One region of the Enterococcus sp. R12 genome, then DNA from elsewhere that is predicted to be linked to it. Evidence: predicted binding sites of a transcription regulator. Region 1 holds the regulator's gene; each other region holds the start of a gene.
The links. Region 1 encodes NrdR, which represses ribonucleotide reductase genes. Its sites were predicted from a motif close to ACACNATATATNGTGT; they were not measured.

Region 1 (7,315 bases):
AAAAGCTCTTTTGCTTGGATCAGCTGCTCTTCTTCGTAGGACTCATAAAGACCAATACTGGAATAAAGCCCGGAAAGAACGATCTCTTCGGCAAGATCGCGACCATAAAACTTGCTTTGCAGCGCTGAACTGACCCAACCAATGCGCCGTTGAAGATCGGGCACAGACGTTTTCCCGTAACGCTCACCTAAGACCGTTCGTTGACCAGAAGAAGGCCATAAACTTCCCGTGATCATTTGGAGTAATAAACTTTTGCCAGCACCATTCAGACCTAAAATCGCCCAATGCTCATTTTTTTTCACTTGCCAATTGATCGCTTTTAATAAATAGTTCTTGTTGCGAACGAATGAAACCTGTTGGAAATCGAGGATTGTCATCTATTGTCGAACCTTAAACAGGTTCTTCACCTCCAGTTGTAAGAAAATTCAGAAAATAATCGCTCATATTATAGCATAAAGAAAAACATTTTGCTGACTGTTTGGTATCGTATTCATATCTTTTGTCAGAAATCAGAATGCTTGTTATGATGAAAGTATACAGGAGGGATGATAACTATGGGTACTTTTAAAGATGAAAAAGATGTGATCGTTGGCAAAGCCAAAGAAAAAATCGGTGAGTGGACCAACAATGAAGAACTTGCCCACTCTGGGAAAGAACAAGCACAAGAAGGTCAAATCAAGAAAGAGCACGATCAAAAACGAGTCAATGAACTAGATGATCAAAATGATGAGCGTGATGCCCGCAATGATCGAACCACCCCTGAAAATGTCAGCAGCGAAGAACTATTGCGAGCTGAAAATCCCGATGCAAATAAAATTTCTTCGAATGATCGACGGGATGCAGACCAGCTGAAGCATTACACAGGAATTGAAGATAAATTATAAACGACCATGGATGCCTTCGTCTTCTAGACGAGGCATTTTTTGTTAATGAGACCAAAGAGAGGTTGAAAGACAACCACCTGCACAGTTGACAATTTCTCAACCTCTCATTATAATCCATTAAGATCGCATGGAAAGCAGCAAAGAAATTGGGAGGTGGTCATCAAATGCTTATTTATGCATTGTGTACGACTGTCAAGAAAGTAGAACAGCCGCAATAGGAAACGGAAAATTAGAAAGAAGGCTTTTTTATGATCGAACCTTACCAATTTCATTCAATTAAACATCAAGTATACCAATTAGTACGAACGTATCAATCGGTCAATGATCCTCGAACGATCAAAACGGTTGAAACGATGACAAAAGACGCCATAGAACAATTTTTTCCTGAAGAAGAAACAGCACCACGAGAAATTTTAGCTGCTTTCTTTCATCCGGGGATGACAATCAGTCGCAGCAATGAGCTGTTAACAGAGCTCAAAGAGTACGTCCGACCCTTTCAGGTACCGACAACAAAACAAATTGAAAAAATGTTTCGGAAAGTAAAAAAACTAAAAATACCTGATTTTGCTTCCGTTGATTTAAAAGAGACCACCTATCTTTCTTGGGATGATATCGGTAGTCAAAGTAAGTTTATGATCATTGCCACTGAGCAGGGCTTTACAGGACTTCACGGTCATGTCTCAACCGAGGTCAAGAAAGGAATCTGTCCCTTGTGTCAGCATGAGGGGAATGTCTCGATGTTTCTTTCTTTGACAAAAAGCAATGGAGATGGAACGTATACCAAACGGGGGAACTATATTTGCCGGGATAGCCAACGGTGCAATCAGCAGATGGAACAGCCAGCAAATTTGCATGACTTTGTTTCTTTGCTGCAAATGAAAGATAAATAACGAAATGAAACGGCAGAAAAATTTCTGCCGTTTTTTCAAATTCAAAAAAACAGTAGTTATAACATTATTTAAATTTTGTAATAAATGAACAGAATAAACCACTTTGGCTATTGTACCAACGGATTTCATGTTATAATTAATCATAGAAACCGATGACTTTACGTGAATACGTAAGCGCATAAGAGAGAAAATGAGGTGGAACTATGCAATGTCCAAAATGTCATCATAACAATTCTAGGGTAGTTGATAGTCGACAAGCCGATGATGGACGTGTGATTCGCCGCCGTCGTGAATGCGAAAATTGCGGCTATCGCTTTACAACATTTGAACGTATCGAAGAGGCACCCCTACTTGTCATTAAGAAGAATGGAGCCCGTGAAGAATTCAATCGCGAAAAAATCCTACGGGGCTTGATTCGATCTGCTGAAAAACGTCCAGTGACAATGGATCAGATGGAAACGATCGTCGATCATGTGGAAAGTCGTGTTCGTGCTCTTGGTGAAAATGAAATTTCTACAACACAGATTGGTGAGTATGTGATGGAAGATTTAGTTGATTTAGACGAGATCGCTTATATCCGTTTTGCCAGTGTCTATCGCCAGTTTAAAGACATGTCAGTTTTCTTAAAAGAACTACAAGACATCGTCGAAAAAGCGAAAGAACCACAAGAATAGAGGGGGACAACAAGTGGGCAATAGTTTACCGAATCAATCGTACAAAGTGTTCAAAAGCCGTCCACTTACAACGGAAGGGAAAGACGCCCTCATTTATTTGTATCAACCAATTATTGAAAGTGATGCTTTAGCGTTGTATTTGACACTCGCAAGCGATGTCCAAGCCCAAAGCTTTTCTGGCGAGGAGTCGATGACGACCGTGCATCTAGATATCTTGAATGCCATGAATGCGGGAATGCCTCGCTTCATAAAAGCCAAGCAAAACTTAGAGGGCATCGGCTTGCTAAAGTCTTATGAGAAAGCAGATGCTCAAAACGGGAGCTCGTATCTGTATTGGTTGCAAGAACCGGTCCATCCAGCAGCGTTTTTTCAAGATGAATTGTATGCCTATCTGTTGTTGGAAAGAGTCGGGGAGCGTAAATTTAATCAGCTGGTCAAGCTGTATCAACCAAAGCAGTGTTCCTTGACCGATTATCAGGAAGTGACTCAATCCTTCTCAGCCGCCTATGGGTTAAATACCGCACGTTTTGCTTCACATGAAGAAACGTTACAGGCAGTCAGTGATTCTTTTCAAGAAACCAAAGCGAACTTGGTGCTTGACGAAAAGCAGTTGGATTGGGACTTTCTTTTATATGAAGCGCAGCGTCGGTATATCCGTGCCGCTAATTTCACGCCAAGTTTTCGACAAAAGTTAGTTCTATACCATTCTTTATATGGCTATGATGTGTTGGAATTGTTGGATTTGATGGCGGATAATGTTTCTTTGACAACAGGCGAGGTCGACCAGAAGAAGCTGGAACAAGCGATCATGAAGAAATCACGACAAACATTCACGAAAACATCAAAAAGAGAAGATCCCCAAGCGGAAAGTCAGTTGCGCCGCTTCAATACCTTAAAACAGAATGGTTTTTCAGAAAATGATGTCTTATTGATTCAAGAAAGTGAGAACAATGCACCGATCGCTTTTCTCAAGGCGATCAAAGCGGAGAAAAACAGTTTTATGACGGATTCAGAACAATGGCTGATCAAGAGCCTTGTCGAACGGTCACCATTGCCAAATAGTGTGATCAATGTGCTGGTTCATTATGTCTTGGTGGTCCAAAACAATGCCGCTTTGTCAGGAAATTATGTGAACAATATCGCCGCCCAGTGGTCAGAATTAAAAATTGGTACGGCAGAAGATGCCATCAAACATGTTCGGAGCCTTGTTCGAAGTGCCAAGGAAAAACGCAGCCGACCACAAACCAGCGGCAAAAAAATCATTCGCGAAGAAAAGCTGCCTTCTTGGGCTGAAAAACCAGTGGAAGAGACAGCCTTAACGCCAGAGCGACAAGCAGAATTAGATAAAAAACTGCAAAACTACTTGCATAAGAAAGCTGGTGACAAGTAATGGAAGATGTAGGGAAAAACTTAGGAAAACTATTGGATAAACGCAATTACCGTGATCAGTTTTCAGCAATGATGGCAGAAGTTTTACAAGATCCTGATGTCAAAGCGTTTATTGCCGAAAATGAAGAGGTATTGACCGAAGCAGATATTCAAAAAAGCTATGCGAAACTGTATGAGTTCGTCCAAGAAAAGCGGAAATTCCGCATCAATGATCCATCCATGATCGCACCGGGCTATGAGCCGCGCTTAGCGTTAAATTTTCATTTTATTGACGTCACCTATGTACCAACGAAAGAACTACTGGCATATCAGAAACAAGAAGAGATCCGCAGTCGCATCAAAGCGATGGATATGCCTAAAGATATACAAGAAGCAAGTTTTGCAGATTATCAGCAAACGCCTGGCCGAATGGAGGCCATCGCAGCTGCCGTTGATTTTATTAGTGAGTTGACAGCCAATCCACAGGAATTTCATAAAGGACTGTACTTTGTGGGGAGTTTTGGGATCGGAAAAACCTATCTGCTTGGCGCGATCGCCAGAGATTTAGCGGAGGCAGGCTACACGACGACATTGGTTCACTTCCCGACATTTGCAGTAGAGATGAAGCAAGCAATCGGCAAAGATCAGGTGGGGGATAAGTTGAATGCAGTGAAAAAAGCCCCAATCTTAATGATGGACGATATCGGTGCGGATGCGATGAGCAGTTGGATTCGTGACGAAGTCTTCGGTGTGATTCTACAATACCGAATGCAAGAGCAACTCCCGACGTTCTTCACTTCGAATTTTACTATGCATGAGTTGGAGCAGCATCTTTCAGTAACGCAACGCGGCGAATCCGAACCATTGAAAGCCAAACGTATTATGGAGCGTATTCGTTACTTGACACAAGAGATCCAAATGACGGGCAAAAATCGACGAAATGATGCCTAAAAAACCATTACTGGAGGAAGAAGATGATGAAAAAACAAGTGATTCTAGGCTTGTCCTTAGCAGCAGTGCTACTGTTAACGGCTTGTGGCAGTCCCGAAAACAACAATACATCAAGTGGCGATAACACGCCTTCTGAATCAAGTGAGAATGCTAGTTCCGTTGCCAATAGTTCTTCACAGAGCGAAACAGCGACGGTTTTTACTGGTATTATCCAAGAAGATGCCCGAACAGGTTCGGATGATACCTTTCAATTATTTTTGAAAGACGTAGCGGCAGTTGAAGATGAGGATCAAGTCGTCCAAAGTTTTCAAAATGATGGGGTCATTCTCCATGTCCCTATCGAGGCCTATTCAGGAGAGATCGAGGAGTTAGTTGAAGGAGACAAAGTCCAAGTGTCGCTGCAAGGCGTCCCGATCATGACGATGTCGATCCCACCGCAAATTCCCGGCAACTCGATTCAAAAGGTTGAATTAGTGAACGATTAATGCAATGTGCGCCTTGGCAATGGCACCACAGTCAAGACGCACATTTTTTTCTATTTATGGAAAGCGTGTTATACTACGAAAGAAGGAGTGACAATATGAACGAACATGCATTATCGGATCGTTTGGCTTGCGTGGGCGAACAAATTCCCGACCAAGCACGTATCGCCGACATCGGCTCCGACCATGCTTATTTACCTGTGGCATTGATGCTGCAGAACAAAATCACTTATGCTGTAGCTGGAGAAGTCGTTCAAGGACCTTATGATTCTGCCAGTAAACAAGTACGTAAAAACGGGCTAACAGAGAAGATCGTGGTGCGCTTAGCAGACGGATTGGACGCTATTCAGCCAGCAGATAAGATCGACACGGTTGTTGTTGCTGGAATGGGGGGGACTTTGATTCGCTCGATTTTAGAAGAAGGCAGCAGAAAAAATCGCTTAGCGGGGGTCAAACGTTTGGTCTTACAACCGAATGTTGGCGAAAGGACCTTGCGGGAATGGCTCGTTGATCACAATTTTACGATCATTCATGAAGTGCTGTTAGAAGAAAATGACAAAAATTATGAAATCATCGTTGCGGAAACTGGAAAAGCGACGTACACGCCCCAGCAATTATTTTTTGGTCCCTTTTTATTAAAAGAAAAAAATCCAGTTTTTTATAAAAAATGGCAGCATGAATTGAAGCAGCGTCAACGAGTGGTCAAAGAGTTAGAGAAAGCCAAAGAACCACCTGCTGAGAAAATGAATGAATTGAAAGAACAAATCGAATGGATCAAGGAGGTACTGGCATGATTTCTGGTCAAGAATTTATCAAACGCTTTGAAGCATATTGCCCATTATGGTTGGCAGAAGAAGGCGATCCTGTTGGTCTGCATGTTGGTACATTAAACAAACCCCTCGAGCGAGTCATGATGACCCTTGATGTCCGTCCAGAAGTGGTAACCGAAGCCATCGAGAAAAAGATCGACTTGATCATCGCGAAACATCCACCGATCTTTCGCCCTTTGAACCGCTTGCTGACCGATGATCCGCAACAAAAGATGTTGATGGATCTCGTCAAGCATGATATCGCCGTTTACGCCGCCCACACCAATATGGATATTATTGAAGACGGTTTGAACGATTGGTTTTGTGAACTGCTAGAAGTTGAACCAGATACGTACTTGAAGCAAACCCATCAAGTAAAAATGAAGAAACTAGCTGTATTTACACCTGTTGAATCGGCACCAGCATTGCGAAAGTCATTAGGAAAAGCTGGTGCTGGTCAGCAAGGCAATTACCAAAACACCAGCTATTCATTGATTGGCACCGGTCGCTTTACACCACAGCAAGCGGCGCATCCAGCCATCGGTGAGATCGGAAAAGAAGAACAGGTGCAAGAAGCGAAAATCGAAGTCATTTTTCCAGAAACGATCGAGAAAAAGGTCCTTTCGGCAATGATCGCTGCTCATCCTTACGAAGAGCCAGCTTATGATCTGTATGCCTTAGACAATTTGCCGAAGACCTATGGAATCGGACGGGTTGGCAACCTCGCTGAGCCTCTTTCCATTGATCAGTTTGTCGCACGTGTCAAAGAGCGGTTTGGTTTGACTGCTTTACGGGTTGTCAGTTTTCCTAATGCACCTGAAAAAATTCAGCGAATCGCCATTTGTGGCGGCAGTGGTCAATCGTTTTATTCCGATGCCTTACGCCATCAAGCGGATGTGTACATCACTGGCGATATCAGTTACCATTTCGCCCATGACATGCAAGCCAATGGGTTGATCGGGATCGATCCAGGGCACAACATCGAAAAGGAATGTATTCCTCGGTTTATTGAGAAATTCAATCAGTGGAAAGCAGAAGAGAACTGGGCTGTGACCTTTGTTCCTTCCACCACTTCAACAAATCCATTTGACTATAGATAGGAGAATCTTTTATGTACGAAAATTTATTGCCTCGCTTTTTAAAATATGTCAAAACAGAAACTCGCTCAGATGCGACAAGCACCACAACACCTTCCACCCAAACACAAGTCGCGTTTGCTAAAGAACTGCAAAAAGAACTTGAAGAACTAGGGTTAAG
Region 2 (7,315 bases), 1.3 Mb from region 1:
GCCACCAATACCACATCAAGGTTTGCTCGTTCTGCAATTTGCAATGCTTCAGCTTTACTCTTTACACCAAGTTGTTCGCCGTTTTGATCAATCAAACGCAATTCACGTGCACGAATGCCGTCGTTTACCATCATATCCTTTGCTATGGTCATTCACCTCCGAGTTTTTTGAGAGAAAGAAAAGCTTGTCGATTCGAAATCAGACAATAAAAAAACGAGTTCTTCACGAACCCGCACGTACTCCACACAAATAAATGGTAGGAATCCTATTCTGCCCAGCGATATCTTCACTCAGGCGAGAAGCGGGTGCTTCTGCTTTTATTTCTCAACTTTTATAGTATACTGTTTTTTTCTCTTATTGTCAACAGTTTTCATGATTGTTTCAAAAAAAAGCCGGAGCATACGCTCCGACTTTCGTGTTTCTTATTCTGCTTTCAATGCAGCCATCGTGATGTAGTTGTATGGTTGGTTGAAGTGAGGCAAGAAGAAGATATCTAATAGCTTCATCTTGTCGATCGTTACGCCTTCTTCGATCGCTAGTGAGAACATGTGGATGCCCATTGCGATTTCAGATGTACGTGACGCCATTTGTGCACCAACGATGCGGCGTGTTTCTTCTTCATAGACGATGCGGATCTTAACTGTCGCATTTTCTTTCATGAAGCCTGGTTTTTGGGTATCTTCGTAATCAGAGTATTTCACTTTCATGCCATTACGTTCGGCAGCTTCGACTGACAAGCCAGTTGAAACCATGTTGTAGCCGAAGATCGAAATCCCGTTTGATCCTTGAACACCTGTTGATTCTAGAGACGTTCCGCCGATATTATGGGCAGCGACGATCCCTGAACGTACGGCATTCGTTGCTAATGCGATATACGTTGTTTGTTGCAAAGCATTTGAGTACACCGTTGCACAGTCACCGACTGCGTAAACATCTGCATCGCTTGTCCGTTGATGGCGGTCCACTAAGTACGCACCGTTAGCAAACAATTCCAAATGATCTTTGCCTAGCTCGTTGTTTGGTAAGAAACCGATCGCGTTGATCACGAGATCAACTGGGTATTCGCCGTTGTCTGTTACAACTGCTTCTACTTTCTCTGTTCCTTTGTATTCACGTGCTAATTCACCGAAATGCAATTCAATGCCATTGTCAGCTAAGTTTTTGTCCATATCTTCTGTAAACCATTTGTCATAGTAGTTTGGCAATGCCCGTGTCGCTGCATCAAAAAGCAACACATTTTTGCCACGGCGTTTTGCTGCTTCAGCAATTTCAACACCGATGTAACCAGCACCGATAACGGCAACGTTTTTCACGTCTTCTGATGCTAACTCTTTATCAACCGTTTGTCCGTCTTGGAATTTTTTCAAGAAATGGATGTTTTTCAAGTCACGTCCAGGTACTTTTGGTGAAATCGGTACAGAACCAGTTGCGATGACAACTTTATCATAAGATTCAACGATCGTTTCACCATCATTGGTTACAGCGTGCACTTCTTTTTTCTCAAAATCGATATGATCAACCACTGTTTCCATATGGATTTTTGCACCTTTTGCTTCAAAATCTTCACGTTTTGTATAGAACAAGCCTTCGTATGAATCGATTTGACGTCCAACCCATAAAGCAGTCCCACAACCTAGGTAGCTTAAGTTTGTATTACGGTCGATCATTACGACCTCTTGGTCTTTGTAGTTATCTAATAGTGTATTGGCAGCAGCAATCCCCGCGTGGTTTGCACCGATAATAACTGTTTTTGTCATGGAAAATTTCCTCCTTTTGTTTACATTGTCATTATAGCTTGCTTGTGAATTTGAAAACTATCAACTTTTTCGCGATTTTAAAAATTTATGACAGTTTTTCGTTGATATACGTCACTTTCAGCGAATCAAGTTTCTATATCAAAATTATTTTCGTCTTGCAAGCAAAAAGATTGTGAAAAATTATGTATTTAAACCTAAGGATTTTCCTTGTTATAAAAGCATTCTGCAAACCGATTGAATAAATTTCACAATATTCTACTGCTTTTTCGTACCTATTGCGGCAGCGATTCGCCGTGTTATACTGAAGAGAAAAACAGATAGGATGGGATCTTGATGAAGAAAAAAATCGTATTGCCACTACCGCCCTTATTGTCGGCATTAGAGCCACAGGATTTTTATTTAGAAGAAGAACTGCTTTTCGAAAGTGCTTTCTTCGAAGGCGGTGACTATAGCTATGATGCTTGCAAAAATCTCATCTTGAAGCAATGTCATTTCAAGAAAGTGACGATGCAAAAAACACGCTTGAGTCAATGGGAATGCCAAAACGTTCTTTTTGAGAATTGCGATTTTTCTAATCTGGAATGTTTTGGCGCCAGCTTTCATCGGGTTCACTTTAAACAATGCAAATTGACCGGCACCAATTTTGCGGAAAGCTATTTCCGTGACTGCACCTTTGAAGATTGCGTGGCGAACTTTGCTTCTTTTAGCAACACCAATTTACGGACGATGCTGTTTCGTCAGTGCCAACTAAACGACAGTGAGTTTTATGAAATGGATTGGAAACACTTGACGCTACAAGAAAACCAGTTGAACAATAGCAACTGGTTTCACACAAAATTAGCAACTTTAGATTTTCGGACCAATCAATTTCAAAAGATCGCGTTGTCCTTTGAACAATTGCGGGGGCTAACGGTCGATCAAGAACAAGCCTTGGTCATCGCCGCCGGTCTAGGTTTGGTGATCGATTAACGAATTCTGCGCCATAAAGCAATCAACATCCAGATGGATAACACTAAACTGATCAATAAGGCAATCCCCCAACCGAAAATACTATTGGTAAAAGGCAGTGGAACATTCATGCCAAAGAAACTGGTGACGATGGAAGGCACAGTCAATAAGAGGGACCAAACGGTCAAAAACTTCATGGTATCATTCAAGTTATTGTTTAACAGATTATTGTAGGTTCCAGATAGTTGCTCTAAAATTTGAAAAGCCAGCAACGTCATTTCCACTGCCTGTTTGGCTTCGATCAGGGCATCATCCAGCTGTTCCCGCTCGTCATCATCCATCAAGCGATAAATGGATAACGCTTTGATCTGCTCCAAGAGGACCGCATTTTGTTTCGTGGCAGACACTAAAAAGACTAAACCGACTTCCAAATCGGACATTTGCAGTAAGTTTTTATTGGTTGTTTTTTCCCGTAGTCGCTGATTCAAGCGAATCCGCTCACTATTGACTTCTTCGACTAACGGAAAAAACGTGCCAGAAATCAAGAACAAGCTTTGAAACAAAAAGTGCAGCGGTGTTTGCTGCGGGTTTTGCAGGATCAAGCGCTCCATCATCGGAATCACATAACGGGTATCATGGGAGGCAAAAGTAAAGATCTGCTTCTTTTTTAAAATAAACGTCATTGGGCTGGTCTCAAAATGATTGTCTCGCTTTTCTTGCTGAGGTACGTTGAAAACCAGCAGCAATGCTTCTTCTTCGGCATCGTATTCGACTCGTGCGCGTTCGTTTTTATCTAGAGAATACGTAAGCATCTCATCCGACAGATGATATTGTCTTTGTAGTGCCATCACGCTTTTTGCGTCTTGCTGGTCGACTTGAATCCATTCATAGTTTCCATCATAAAAGACATGTTTGTTTTCCACAGTCCATCCTCCACTCTTGCTTTCTTCTATTATAAAAGAAAACAGCCAGAAGCCCAATCAAAGGACTTTTCTGGCTGTATCGGCTATTGCTATTTACGGGCGTCTTTCAAAGCATCTTCCACCATTGTTAAAACGGCCTGTGCCGCTTGCGGGTCTTCGACAAAATTGAATTGATCGCCATCGATCTGGATCTTTGGACTCTCATTGTATTCTTCGTACCATTGATCGTAGCGTTTGTTCAACTCTTTGTAGTAGTCGTATAACGAAGGATCAAAGGTCAACTGCTCATATTCCCGCCCACGTTTTTCAATACGCTCCAGCATCGTTTCAAAAGAAACGCGAATATGCACCAAAAGATCTGGATGCTTTTTGTGGGCTGCATACGGCAGCTCTTCCAACATATTGGCTAACAATTCATCATAGACTTTGACTTCGGTATCGGTTGCTCGCCCAAGGTCCGCATTTAAATGGAACAACAGTGAATCCTCATAAATGGAACGGTCCAAGACGTTATTGTCGTCTTTCATAGCTTGCTTGATACTTTCAAATCGTTTATTTAAGAAATAGATTTGCAGTAAAAACGCATATTTATTTGGATCTGCATAAAATAATGGTAACACTTCATTGTCATCGATCGATTCATAAAAGGCTTGACTGCCAAAATGATTGGCGATCAATGCGGTCAAACTTGATTTACCGGCACCAATCGTTCCTGCTAATACGATCACGCTCATATCCCCCAACTCACTCATCACTAAATATTGTATGTTGCACTTGCGATATCAACTATACAATACTATATCTTGTGCCGTCAACTGAAACTTTTAAAGCACAGATCAAGAAGTTTTTCAATAAAAGTTTAAAGATTTTTGCTTTTTTTTGAAATCTCATACGGAATGCTTAACGAAAGAGCCTTCTTCTAGTAAAATAGGAAAGGATCTTTAATTAAATTGTGTTTTTGTCAGGAGATAGTTACAATTGACTGACAAACGATAAATGAATCATGTGGGGTAAGCTCCCTAGAGAAATGAGGAAAATAATGTCAATTGGTACTGGCATAGCTACAGGAAAAATCATCTTAATGGGTGAACATTCAGTTGTTTACGGTGAACCAGCAATTGCTTTCCCTTTTGCGGGAGCAAAAGTACAAGTCGAGATCACAGCAAATGAAACAAACACCTTGATTTCAAGTTACTATCACGGTCTGCTTGAAGAAGTCCCCAGCCACTTAAAAAATGTCAAAGACTTGCTGCATCGTCTGCAACAAGATTTCCACACGGGTCCTTTTGCAACCTCCATCGTCAGCACCATCCCTTCTGAACGGGGAATGGGTTCTAGCGCGGCGGTCGCTGTTGCATTGACTCGCGCTTTTTTTGATTGGATCAAAAAAGATTTTACAAAAGAAGAATTGATGACCTATGTCAACTTTTCTGAAAAAATCGCTCACGGCAATCCTAGCGGGATCGATGCTGCGGCAGCCAGTGGGACGGATGCCATTTACTTTATCAAAGGGCATCCCATCACTTCGTTTCCCCTCACGATCGACGGTTATCTGCTCGTCGCTGATACTGGCATCAAAGGGCAAACGAGAGAAGCTGTCAAAAGTGTCGCCCATCTTTTTGAAACCAGCAAGCAGCTGGCCAGTCAAGCGATCCAGCGTTTAGGGATCGAAACCAAAAGAGCCAAAGAGGCAATTATAGCCAATCAATTAGAAATATTAGGCGAAAGCATGAACAATGCCCATCAGGCACTGCAGCAGTTAGGGGTCAGCAATCAGCAACTGGATCAGTTGGTTTCCTCAGCATTGGCACACGGGGCTTATGGGGCGAAGCTGACCGGCGGGGGCCGAGGCGGCTGTATGATTGCACTAACCAAAACGAAGGAACAGGCTGAGAATATCAGCCGTATTTTATTGTCCGATGGCGCTCGTGCGGCATGGATACAAGGATTAGGAGTTTATGAACATGTATAAGGGAAAGGCTCGTGCCTACACGAATATCGCATTGATCAAGTATTGGGGAAAACAAGACGAAACCTTCATTTTACCGATGAACAATAGTTTGTCCCTGACCCTCGATGCTTTTTACACAGAAACAACGGTGGCTTTTTCACCCGATTTTACGCAAGATCGCTTTACATTGGATGGTGTGGTGCAAACAGACGCTGCCACCAAAAAAGTTGCGGACTTTTTGGATCTGGTACGAAAAAAAGCGGACTGCCCGTGGTATGCCACGGTGGAAAGTCAAAACTTCGTCCCAACCGCTGCTGGACTTGCCTCTTCTGCCAGCGGATTAGCGGCATTGGCGGGTGCCTGTAGTGAAGCACTGGACTTAAACTTGTCGGAGCAAGAGCTATCCCGTTTGGCCCGTCGCGGTTCTGGTTCGGCTTGTCGGAGTATCTACGGTGGCTTTGCTGAATGGCATCAAGGTACCGATGAGACTTCTTTTGCCACCCAAGTGCCGTCGAATGGCTGGGAAGAAGAATTGAGTATGATCTTTATCTTGATCAACGCACAAGCCAAAGAAGTCTCCAGTCGTGAGGGGATGCGCCGAACCGTTGAAACCTCGAGCTTTTATCCAGGCTGGCTTTCTGCCACTGCGAGCGATCTCGTGAAAATGAAACAAGCGATTGCCGAAAAAGACTTTACTGCTTTAGGTGAAACGACCGAGGCCAACGCCTTGAAAATGCATGGAACGACCTTAGCCGCCGAACCACCTTTTACTTATTGGTCTTCTGAATCTTTACGAGCTATGGAATGTGTCCGAATGCTGCGAAAAAAAGGATTGGCTTGCTATTTCACGATGGATGCTGGTCCCAATGTCAAAGTTTTATGCCAAAAACAAGAAGAACAAACGATTTTACGTGAATTAAGTGCTCACTTTGCCTCAGAACAATTAGTAACTGCTCATGCGGGCAAAGGATTAGCCTTTTTACCGGTGGAAGAATCTTCCCCTATCAACTAAGAAGCCATTAAGAAGCCATCGATTAGGAGTGTCGAAATGATTGAACTATCCGTTCCTGGAAAACTATTTATTGCTGGTGAATACGCCGTTGTCGAACCTGGTCATCCTGCAATCATCGTTGCCGTTGACCAATTTATCACGGTCACTGTTGAAGAGGCCCGTAAAAACGGCAGCATCCAGTCTGCCCAATACAGCGACCTGCCGATTCGCTGGACGCGTCGTAAAGGCGAATTAGTCTTAGACCACCGAGATAACCCGTTCCACTATATTTTGGCAGCCATTCGTCTGACGGAAAAATATGCCCAAGAAAAAGGCATCCCCCTTTCCTTTTACGATTTAAAAGTGACCAGTGAACTGGATAACTCGAATGGTCGCAAATATGGCCTCGGTTCCAGCGGTGCCGTGACTGTTGCCACGGTCAAAGCATTGAATCTGTACTATCAAATGGACATGGATCGGTTGACCCAATTCAAAATTGCGGCTCTTGCCCATCTCGCTGTTCAAGGCAATGGGTCGTGCGGTGATATTGCGGCCTCTTGTTATGGCGGCTGGATCGCTTTTTCAACCTTCGATCACGACTGGGTCTTAGCCAAACAAAAAGACCATACCTTAACAGAATTGATCGCTTTCGATTGGCCAGGATTATCGATCCGTCCCTTGACGGTTCCGAAATCTCTTCGACTATTGATTGGCTGGACAGGCTCTCCTGCCTCCACCTCTGATT
Region 3 (7,315 bases), 1.0 Mb from region 1:
CATCCCCGCACGGCATGCAACCGCTATCAAATATTTCTTGCCATTACTTGTCTTAGGTTTTGCATCTGCTTGGATCGATGCATCATTTTTCTTTTTTTGAAAGAATCCCATCTTAACTCCTCGTTTCTTCTAATAGTTTTATAAATGCTTCTGGTGTCTGCACATTTGCTAAACGATCAATGATATTGTCCCTTGCTAAAACTTCTGCTAACTCACCCATCAGTTCCAAATGACTGGTCGGGTCTATCGCTGCCAAACAGAAAATGACTTTCACTGGATCATTGGGCGAACCAAATGAGATGGGGGTATTTAATGTCATCGCACTTAGTCCTAAACGACAAACCCCATCTTCTGATCGGGCATGGGCCAAAGCAAACCCAGGCATAAGCACGATATACGGCCCGGCATCTAAGACAGATTGAACCATCGCATCGACATACTGTTTTGTAACGCTGCCATTCTTCAATAACGGCTGGGCTGCTTTTTTGATTGCTTCTTGCCAACTGGTACTGTCTTGCTGAAGTAAAATGTTTTCTTTTGTTAATAATGTAGTTTGCAAACGACGATTTCCTTTCTAAAAAAATTTCTTTAGGTTTTAGTAAAGAATTTCTCGAGATCATTCCTATACACACACTATAAGTGAAAAGTTCTGGCCTGAATAGACGATTTGAGACCACATATTTGTACGCGCTTCCAGATTAAGTGAACTGCTCTTTTCAAAAAGACTAGGTATACTGGCTATTTTTTTTATTAGCCTCCAGTTTTTCTCAATAACCTTCTTGAGCAGTTCACAAAACTTATTCTCTCAAGGAAAAAGTGAACCAAAAATGGACAGATCTTTTGATTGCACCCACAATAAAAAAAGAAGCTCTTAAATAAACTAAGAACTTCTTAAAGCAAACAATCTATTCATGGCTAAGATCTACCGTTTCAATTGTATTTCTACCCGTAGGTATTTTCACACAAATTTTTACTTACAACTGCTATTTTCTACTTTGCTTCCTCATGCTTCACGGGACAACTGCTATGACAATCAGAACAATGATCCTTTTTCACCATGCGGTACACCACACGGGTGCCATAGCCAAAAATCAGGCCGCTTAGAATTATTGTAGCAATCATTTTTCGCCTCCTACGACTTGGATCAAGGGTACACTCCCTCGGAATGGTTTCTTCAACAGAGCAAATACCAATAGCCCAGCAATGAGGATTGCCGCGAAAACACCCAGCGTGAGGTGTCCGCCTTCAAAGATGACGTGCCCGAATTGGTAGACCAACAAGCTGGCGCAGTATGCCAAGCCGCATTGATAGCCAATGGCTAACCACGTCCACTTGCTGTCCCCCATTTCACGGTGGATCGCACCGATAGCAGCAAAACAAGGGGCACATAGTAAATTAAAGACGAGAAAAGAGTATGCCGCCACAGCAGTGTAATCGCCGCGCAACACTTGCCAAATCTCCGTCCCACTTTCTGACAACTCCCCAGTTTGTCCGTAGAGGATCCCAAAGGTGCCGATCACATTTTCTTTGGCGACCAGGCCAGTGATCGTCGCCACGGCGCCTCGCCAGGTTCCCCAGCCTAGGGGAGCAAAAAGCGGCGCCAAAAGTCGTCCGAAAAAGGCCAAAATGCTTTGGTCTCCTGTGACCCGCTGCAAGGCAAAGCTGTAGCTGGAGGTAAACCAGACAAAAATACAAGCCACAAAAATTATCGTACCGGCTTTTTTCACAAAAGCAATGGCTCGATCACAGGCACTTTTCAAAATCGTTGTGAGCTGCGGCAAGTGATACGCTGGCAGTTCCATAATAAATGGTGCCAGATCACCTGCAAATAAAGGCGTTTTTTTCAAGACGATCCCTGAAAAAATCACAGCACCCATGCCGACAAAATAGGCCGATGGGGCGACCCAACTATACTGAGGGAAAAAGGCTCCTGAAATCAATGCGATGATCGGCAATTTGGCAGAACATGGCATGAAGGTCGTGACCATCACCGTCAACCGACGATCCTTTTCATTTTCAATCGTTCGGCTTGCCATCACGCCGGGCACCCCGCAACCGGTAGCGATCAACATGGGGATAAACGACTTGCCAGATAGACCAAACTTGCGAAACAGGCGATCCATGACAAATGCCACCCGTGCCATGTATCCGCAGTCCTCCAAGATAGCCAAACAAAAAAACAGCACGAAGATCTGCGGCAAAAAGCCTAAGACCGCACCGACCCCTGCCACGATGCCGTCTAAAATCAGTTCTTGCAGCCACTGGGCGACTTGCAGCTGTTCTAGCCAGTGCGCTGCTGTTTCGGGAATCCAGCTGCCAAATAATACATCATTGACCCAATCAGTACCAATCGTACCAATCGTCTGAATCGATAAATAGTAGATTCCCCACATAATGAAGGCAAAAATCGGTAGTGCCAATACGCGATGGGTCAACACGCGATCGATTTTGTCGCTGAAGGCTAAGTGCTGATCTGTTTCCTTGATGACTGCCAGCGCCAACAATTCTTCAATGAAGCCATAGCGCTCATTGACGAGAATGGCGTCACTGCTGTCTTTAAAGATCAGCTCTAAAATCGAAATCGTCTCCTGAAGGACTGCCTGCTGGGAATCAGTCAGTTTACACATTGTTTGAATCGCTTCATCTTTTTCGAAGAGTTTTATGGCAAACCAGCGTTTTTGCTGCTGAGGGATCGTCTCTGGCAAAATCGCCATGATCTCGGTCAAGCCAGCTTCTAGACGAGCATCGTAGCGGGGAGGAAACGGTTGTGTATTGGCTACATGCTTCGCTGCCTCGATCATTTTGGTTAAGCCGCGTTGCTTCAAAGCACTGATGCCAAATACGGGAATCCCTAGACCGTAAGCTAGCTTTTCGAAATTGATCTGCAAGCCTTTTTTCTTTAATAGGTCGATCATGTTGATGGCTGCCACAGTCGGGACATTCATTTCTAATAATTGCAATGTTAGATACAGGTTGCGCTCCAGGTTGGTTCCATCGATAATATTGATCACCGCGTCCAATGATGCTTCCATCAAATAATTGCGAGAAATCAGTTCTTCTGGTGTGTACGGCGACAAGGAATAGATCCCTGGTAGATCTTGGATCAATACTTGTCGGTCTTTTCGCAGTCGCCCCGCTTTTCGTTCCACGGTAACGCCTGGCCAATTCCCCACTGTTTGTTTGGCACCGGTCAATTGATTGAAGGTACTCGTTTTCCCGCTATTGGGATTTCCTGCTAATGCAAAGTGATAGGTCATTACGCTTCGACTCCTTTTTCGACAAAAACTAACGCTGCTTCTTGCCTTCTCAAAGACAATTCATAGCCGCGGAGCCGAATCTCCATCGGATCACCCAAAGGAGCCAGCTTCACCACTTCCAAATGGACGTTTTTCGTAAGCCCCATATCCATCAATCGACGGCGCACCGCACCTTTGGCGGCGATCTGATTGACCTTCCCGCTTTCACCGACTTGCAGCTGATCCAAGGAGGTAATGATGGTTTGCTGCTGGGTTTCTGTGACATCGATTTGTTCCATGACCCGTTCATCTAAAGCGATCCGCGTCCCTTGGTGTAAAATGATGCCGCCTTTGCGATCTTTTTGTACCACAACGATTTCAACGCCCGTGCGAATACCAAGATCATTTAAATGAGCCGTGATTTCTTTGGTGGTTGCCAACGAGTCGATTTTGTATGTTCCAGAAGCCCGAGTTTGCGCCATTTTCATTGCTTCTTACTCCTTTTGTGAAGTGTTGTTATAATTAACCTACTTTAATTGAGAATGATTATCATTATAATAGAGCCATTTCCATAAGAAGTCAATCTGTTTCGGTCCTCACTTTGAATCTTCCTTCACAATAAGGATTTTTTTTACTCATTTTGATTGCATATCCCCTGTATTAATTACGCAAAAACCTTGTAATTCTAAGTATTTTCCGCTTTTTTCCCTTGCATAAAAAACACAGAAACACTATAAATTGTGTATGTCGAATTCACAAGCACAAGATATAGTGTTTTTTCGTTGACTTTCTCCGAGACTTATTTATACTAGGTTTATAACTATTACAACTCGGAGGAAACAATTATGAATATCAAACTATTTTCTAAAAACAACTGCATGCAATGTAAAATGGCGAAACGCTTTTTAAGTGAAAATCAGATTGCATTTGAAGAAATCAATATTGATAATGAGCCTGAAGCATTAGAATTTTTGAAAGAACAAGGATTCCAAAGTGTGCCAGTCATTACCTCTGATGCGCAAACGATCATCGGTTTCCGTCCAGATCAACTACGTCAATTAGCGAGCTAAGATTTTTCTCAATGTGATGCTTTTGAGGGATTTGTCAGTCGTCCAGACCGCAAGTCCTTTTTTATACGAACAAAACAAGAAAAGAGGTTAGCCATTTATGAGCTTGAAAGAAATCAAAGATGTCAGTTATTTCAAATTGAATAATGAGATCAACCGTCCAGTAGATGGTCAAATTCCATTAAATAAAGACAAAGAAGCCTTAGCGGCATTCTTTAAAGAAAACGTTGAACCAAATACCTTAACCTTTGCGACTGCAATGGACAAAATCAATTATTTGATTGAAAATGATTATTTAGAAGAAGAATTTATCAAAAAGTATCGCCCTGCCTTTATTGAGCAATTGTATCAATTCTTAGATGAGCAACACTTTACTTTCAAATCATTTATGGCTGCTTACAAGTTTTATTCACAATACGCATTAAAAACGAATGATGGTACCGCGTATCTAGAACGTTACGAAGATCGGGTCGCTTTCAACGCCCTTTACTTTGCGGATGGCAATGAAGAGTTAGCAATGAGCTTGGCAGATGAAATGATCTACCAACGTTACCAACCAGCAACCCCTTCTTTCTTGAATGCAGGACGCAAACGTCGCGGTGAGTTGGTTTCTTGTTTCTTGATCCAAATCACTGATGACATGAACGCGATCGGTCGTGGGATCAACTCCGCGCTGCAACTTTCACGAATCGGTGGCGGTGTCGGGATCACGTTATCAAACTTGCGGGAAGCCGGCGCGCCTATCAAAGGCTACGAAGGGGCAGCAAGTGGTGTGATGCCTGTAATGAAATTGTTTGAAGATAGCTTCAGCTACTCAAACCAATTGGGTCAACGGCAAGGGGCTGGCGTGGTCTACTTGAACGTCTTCCACCCAGACATCATCAGCTTTTTATCAGCGAAAAAAGAAAATGCGGATGAAAAAATCCGTGTCAAAACCTTATCATTAGGCGTGATCGTACCTGACAAATTCTACGAATTGACGCGCAAAAATGAAGAGATGTATCTCTTTAGTCCCTACAGTGTCGAAAAAGAATATGGCGTACCCTTCTCTTATGTCGATATCACCAAGGAATACGACAACTTAGTCATGAACCCACGGATTCGCAAAACCAAAATCAGAGCCCGTGATCTAGAAAACGAAATTTCTAAATTGCAGCAAGAATCTGGTTATCCTTATATCATCAATATCGATACAGCAAACCGCAGCAACCCAATTGATGGCAAGATCATCATGAGTAATCTTTGTTCCGAGATCCTTCAAGTCCAAGCACCATCTGAGATCAACGGCAAACAAGAATACGAAGTTTTAGGAACAGATATCAGCTGTAACTTAGGTTCCACCAATATCGTGAACTTGATGGACAGCCCTGACTTTGGGAAATCTGTTCGAGCAATGACTCGTGCCTTGACCTTTGTTACTGATGCGTCTGACATTGACGTAGTACCATCGATCCAAAATGGGAATGCCTTGAACCACACGATCGGTTTAGGCGCAATGGGCTTGCATACCTATTTTGCAAAAAATCAAATGGAATACGGTTCACCAGAATCCCTTGAATTTACTGATCTTTATTTCATGTTGTTGAACTATTGGACATTGGTTGAAAGCAATGCCATCGCCAAAGAAAAAGGCGAAGTTTTCCATAACTTTGAAAAATCAGCGTATGCAGACGGCAGCTACTTCACCGATTATATCCAAGGTGACTACCAACCAAAATCGGAAAAAGTCAAAGCATTGTTTGAAGGCGTCTTTTTACCAACTGGTGAAGATTGGGCAGCCTTGGCACAAACCGTCAAAGAAACCGGCTTGTATCACCAAAACCGCCTAGCCGTTGCACCAAATGGTTCGATCTCTTATATCAATGATACGAGTGCCAGCATCCACCCAATCACTCGGATGATCGAAGAACGCCAAGAAAAGAAAATCGGCAAGATCTACTATCCAGCACCTTACTTGAGCAATGAGACGATCGGCTACTACAAATCAGCCTACGATATGGATATGCGCAAAGTGATCGATGTTTACGCAACTGCTCAAAAACACGTCGATCAAGGTATGAGTATGACCTTGTTTATGCGTTCAGATATTCCAGAAGGTCTTTACGAATGGAAAGAAACGACAAAACAAACCACCCGTGATTTGAACATTTTGCGTCACTACGCTTTCCACAAAGGCATCAAATCGATCTACTATGTACGGACCTTTACAGATGATGCAGAAGAGATCGGCAGCAACCAATGTGAAAGCTGCGTCATCTAATCCAACTTTTGCCTGAAAACGAACCAACCGCCTGCCCCTGCTCTTTCTTGACAGCGGGTCGGCTGTTGTCTTGATACGATTATTGGAGGAACCGACTATGGGTAAGACTTACTATGAAGCAATCAACTGGAATGAGATCGAAGATATCATCGATAAATCCACTTGGGAAAAATTAACAGAACAATTCTGGTTAGATACGCGGATCCCTTTATCAAATGACCTTGATGACTGGCGGACGCTATCTCCATTAGAAAAAACAACGGTGGGCTACGTCTTTGGCGGCTTGACTTTATTAGATACCGTTCAATCAGAAAGCGGTATGGATCAACTGCGTAAAGATGTCCGCACCCCACATGAAGAAGCGGTCTTGAACAACATCCAATTTATGGAATCTGTCCATGCAAAAAGCTATTCATCGATTTTCAGCACCCTGAATACAAAAGCGGAGATCGCTGATATTTTTGAATGGACCAACACCAATCCATATTTGCAAAAGAAAGCCGAACGAATCAATGAGATCTACAAAAATGGCACACCGCTAGAGAAAAAAATCGCCAGTGTATTTCTAGAGACCTTCTTATTCTATTCAGGTTTCTATACACCCCTTTACTACTTAGGCAATAACAAACTAGCGAACGTAGCGGAGATCATCAAATTGATCATTCGTGACGAATCCGTTCACGGCACGTATATCGGCTACAAATTCCAATTAGGTTTCAACGAATTACCAGAAGACGAACAGCAAAAGCTGA

Region 2: ACTW1R_RS14155 (deoxynucleoside kinase) is a predicted target of NrdR. The motif match lies at 4,422-4,437, and genes of this name have one in related genera.
Region 3: nrdH (glutaredoxin-like protein NrdH) is a predicted target of NrdR. The motif match lies at 3,965-3,980, and genes of this name have one in related genera.

What each region holds. Positions count from the first base shown of each region.
Region 1 covers NZ_CM176874.1:1,726,015-1,733,329, forward strand. Annotated here, with positions in the region: gene ACTW1R_RS07925 (ABC transporter ATP-binding protein) at 1-377, opposite strand, end outside; gene ACTW1R_RS07930 (hypothetical protein) at 546-884, shown strand; gene ACTW1R_RS07935 (FusB/FusC family EF-G-binding protein) at 1,133-1,774, shown strand; gene nrdR (transcriptional regulator NrdR) at 1,978-2,448, shown strand; gene ACTW1R_RS07945 (replication initiation and membrane attachment family protein) at 2,462-3,838, shown strand; gene dnaI (primosomal protein DnaI) at 3,838-4,767, shown strand; gene ACTW1R_RS07955 (hypothetical protein) at 4,791-5,252, shown strand; gene ACTW1R_RS07960 (tRNA (adenine(22)-N(1))-methyltransferase) at 5,348-6,043, shown strand; gene ACTW1R_RS07965 (Nif3-like dinuclear metal center hexameric protein) at 6,040-7,158, shown strand; gene pepT (peptidase T) at 7,170-7,315, shown strand, end outside.
Region 2 covers NZ_CM176874.1:3,059,246-3,066,560, forward strand. Annotated here, with positions in the region: gene infC (translation initiation factor IF-3) at 1-152, opposite strand, end outside; ribosomal protein L20 leader region at 200-323, opposite strand; gene nox (H2O-forming NADH oxidase) at 423-1,757, opposite strand; gene ACTW1R_RS14145 (pentapeptide repeat-containing protein) at 2,091-2,726, shown strand; gene ACTW1R_RS14150 (magnesium transporter CorA family protein) at 2,723-3,628, opposite strand; gene ACTW1R_RS14155 (deoxynucleoside kinase) at 3,718-4,362, opposite strand; gene mvk (mevalonate kinase) at 4,668-5,600, shown strand; gene mvaD (diphosphomevalonate decarboxylase) at 5,593-6,591, shown strand; gene ACTW1R_RS14170 (phosphomevalonate kinase) at 6,628-7,315, shown strand, end outside.
Region 3 covers NZ_CM176874.1:725,936-733,250, reverse strand. Annotated here, with positions in the region: gene ACTW1R_RS03395 (PTS sugar transporter subunit IIB) at 1-111, opposite strand, end outside; gene ACTW1R_RS03390 (PTS sugar transporter subunit IIA) at 113-559, opposite strand; gene ACTW1R_RS03385 (hypothetical protein) at 991-1,122, opposite strand; gene feoB (ferrous iron transport protein B) at 1,119-3,257, opposite strand; gene ACTW1R_RS03375 (FeoA family protein) at 3,257-3,724, opposite strand; gene nrdH (glutaredoxin-like protein NrdH) at 4,082-4,306, shown strand; gene nrdE (class 1b ribonucleoside-diphosphate reductase subunit alpha) at 4,404-6,563, shown strand; gene nrdF (class 1b ribonucleoside-diphosphate reductase subunit beta) at 6,661-7,315, shown strand, end outside.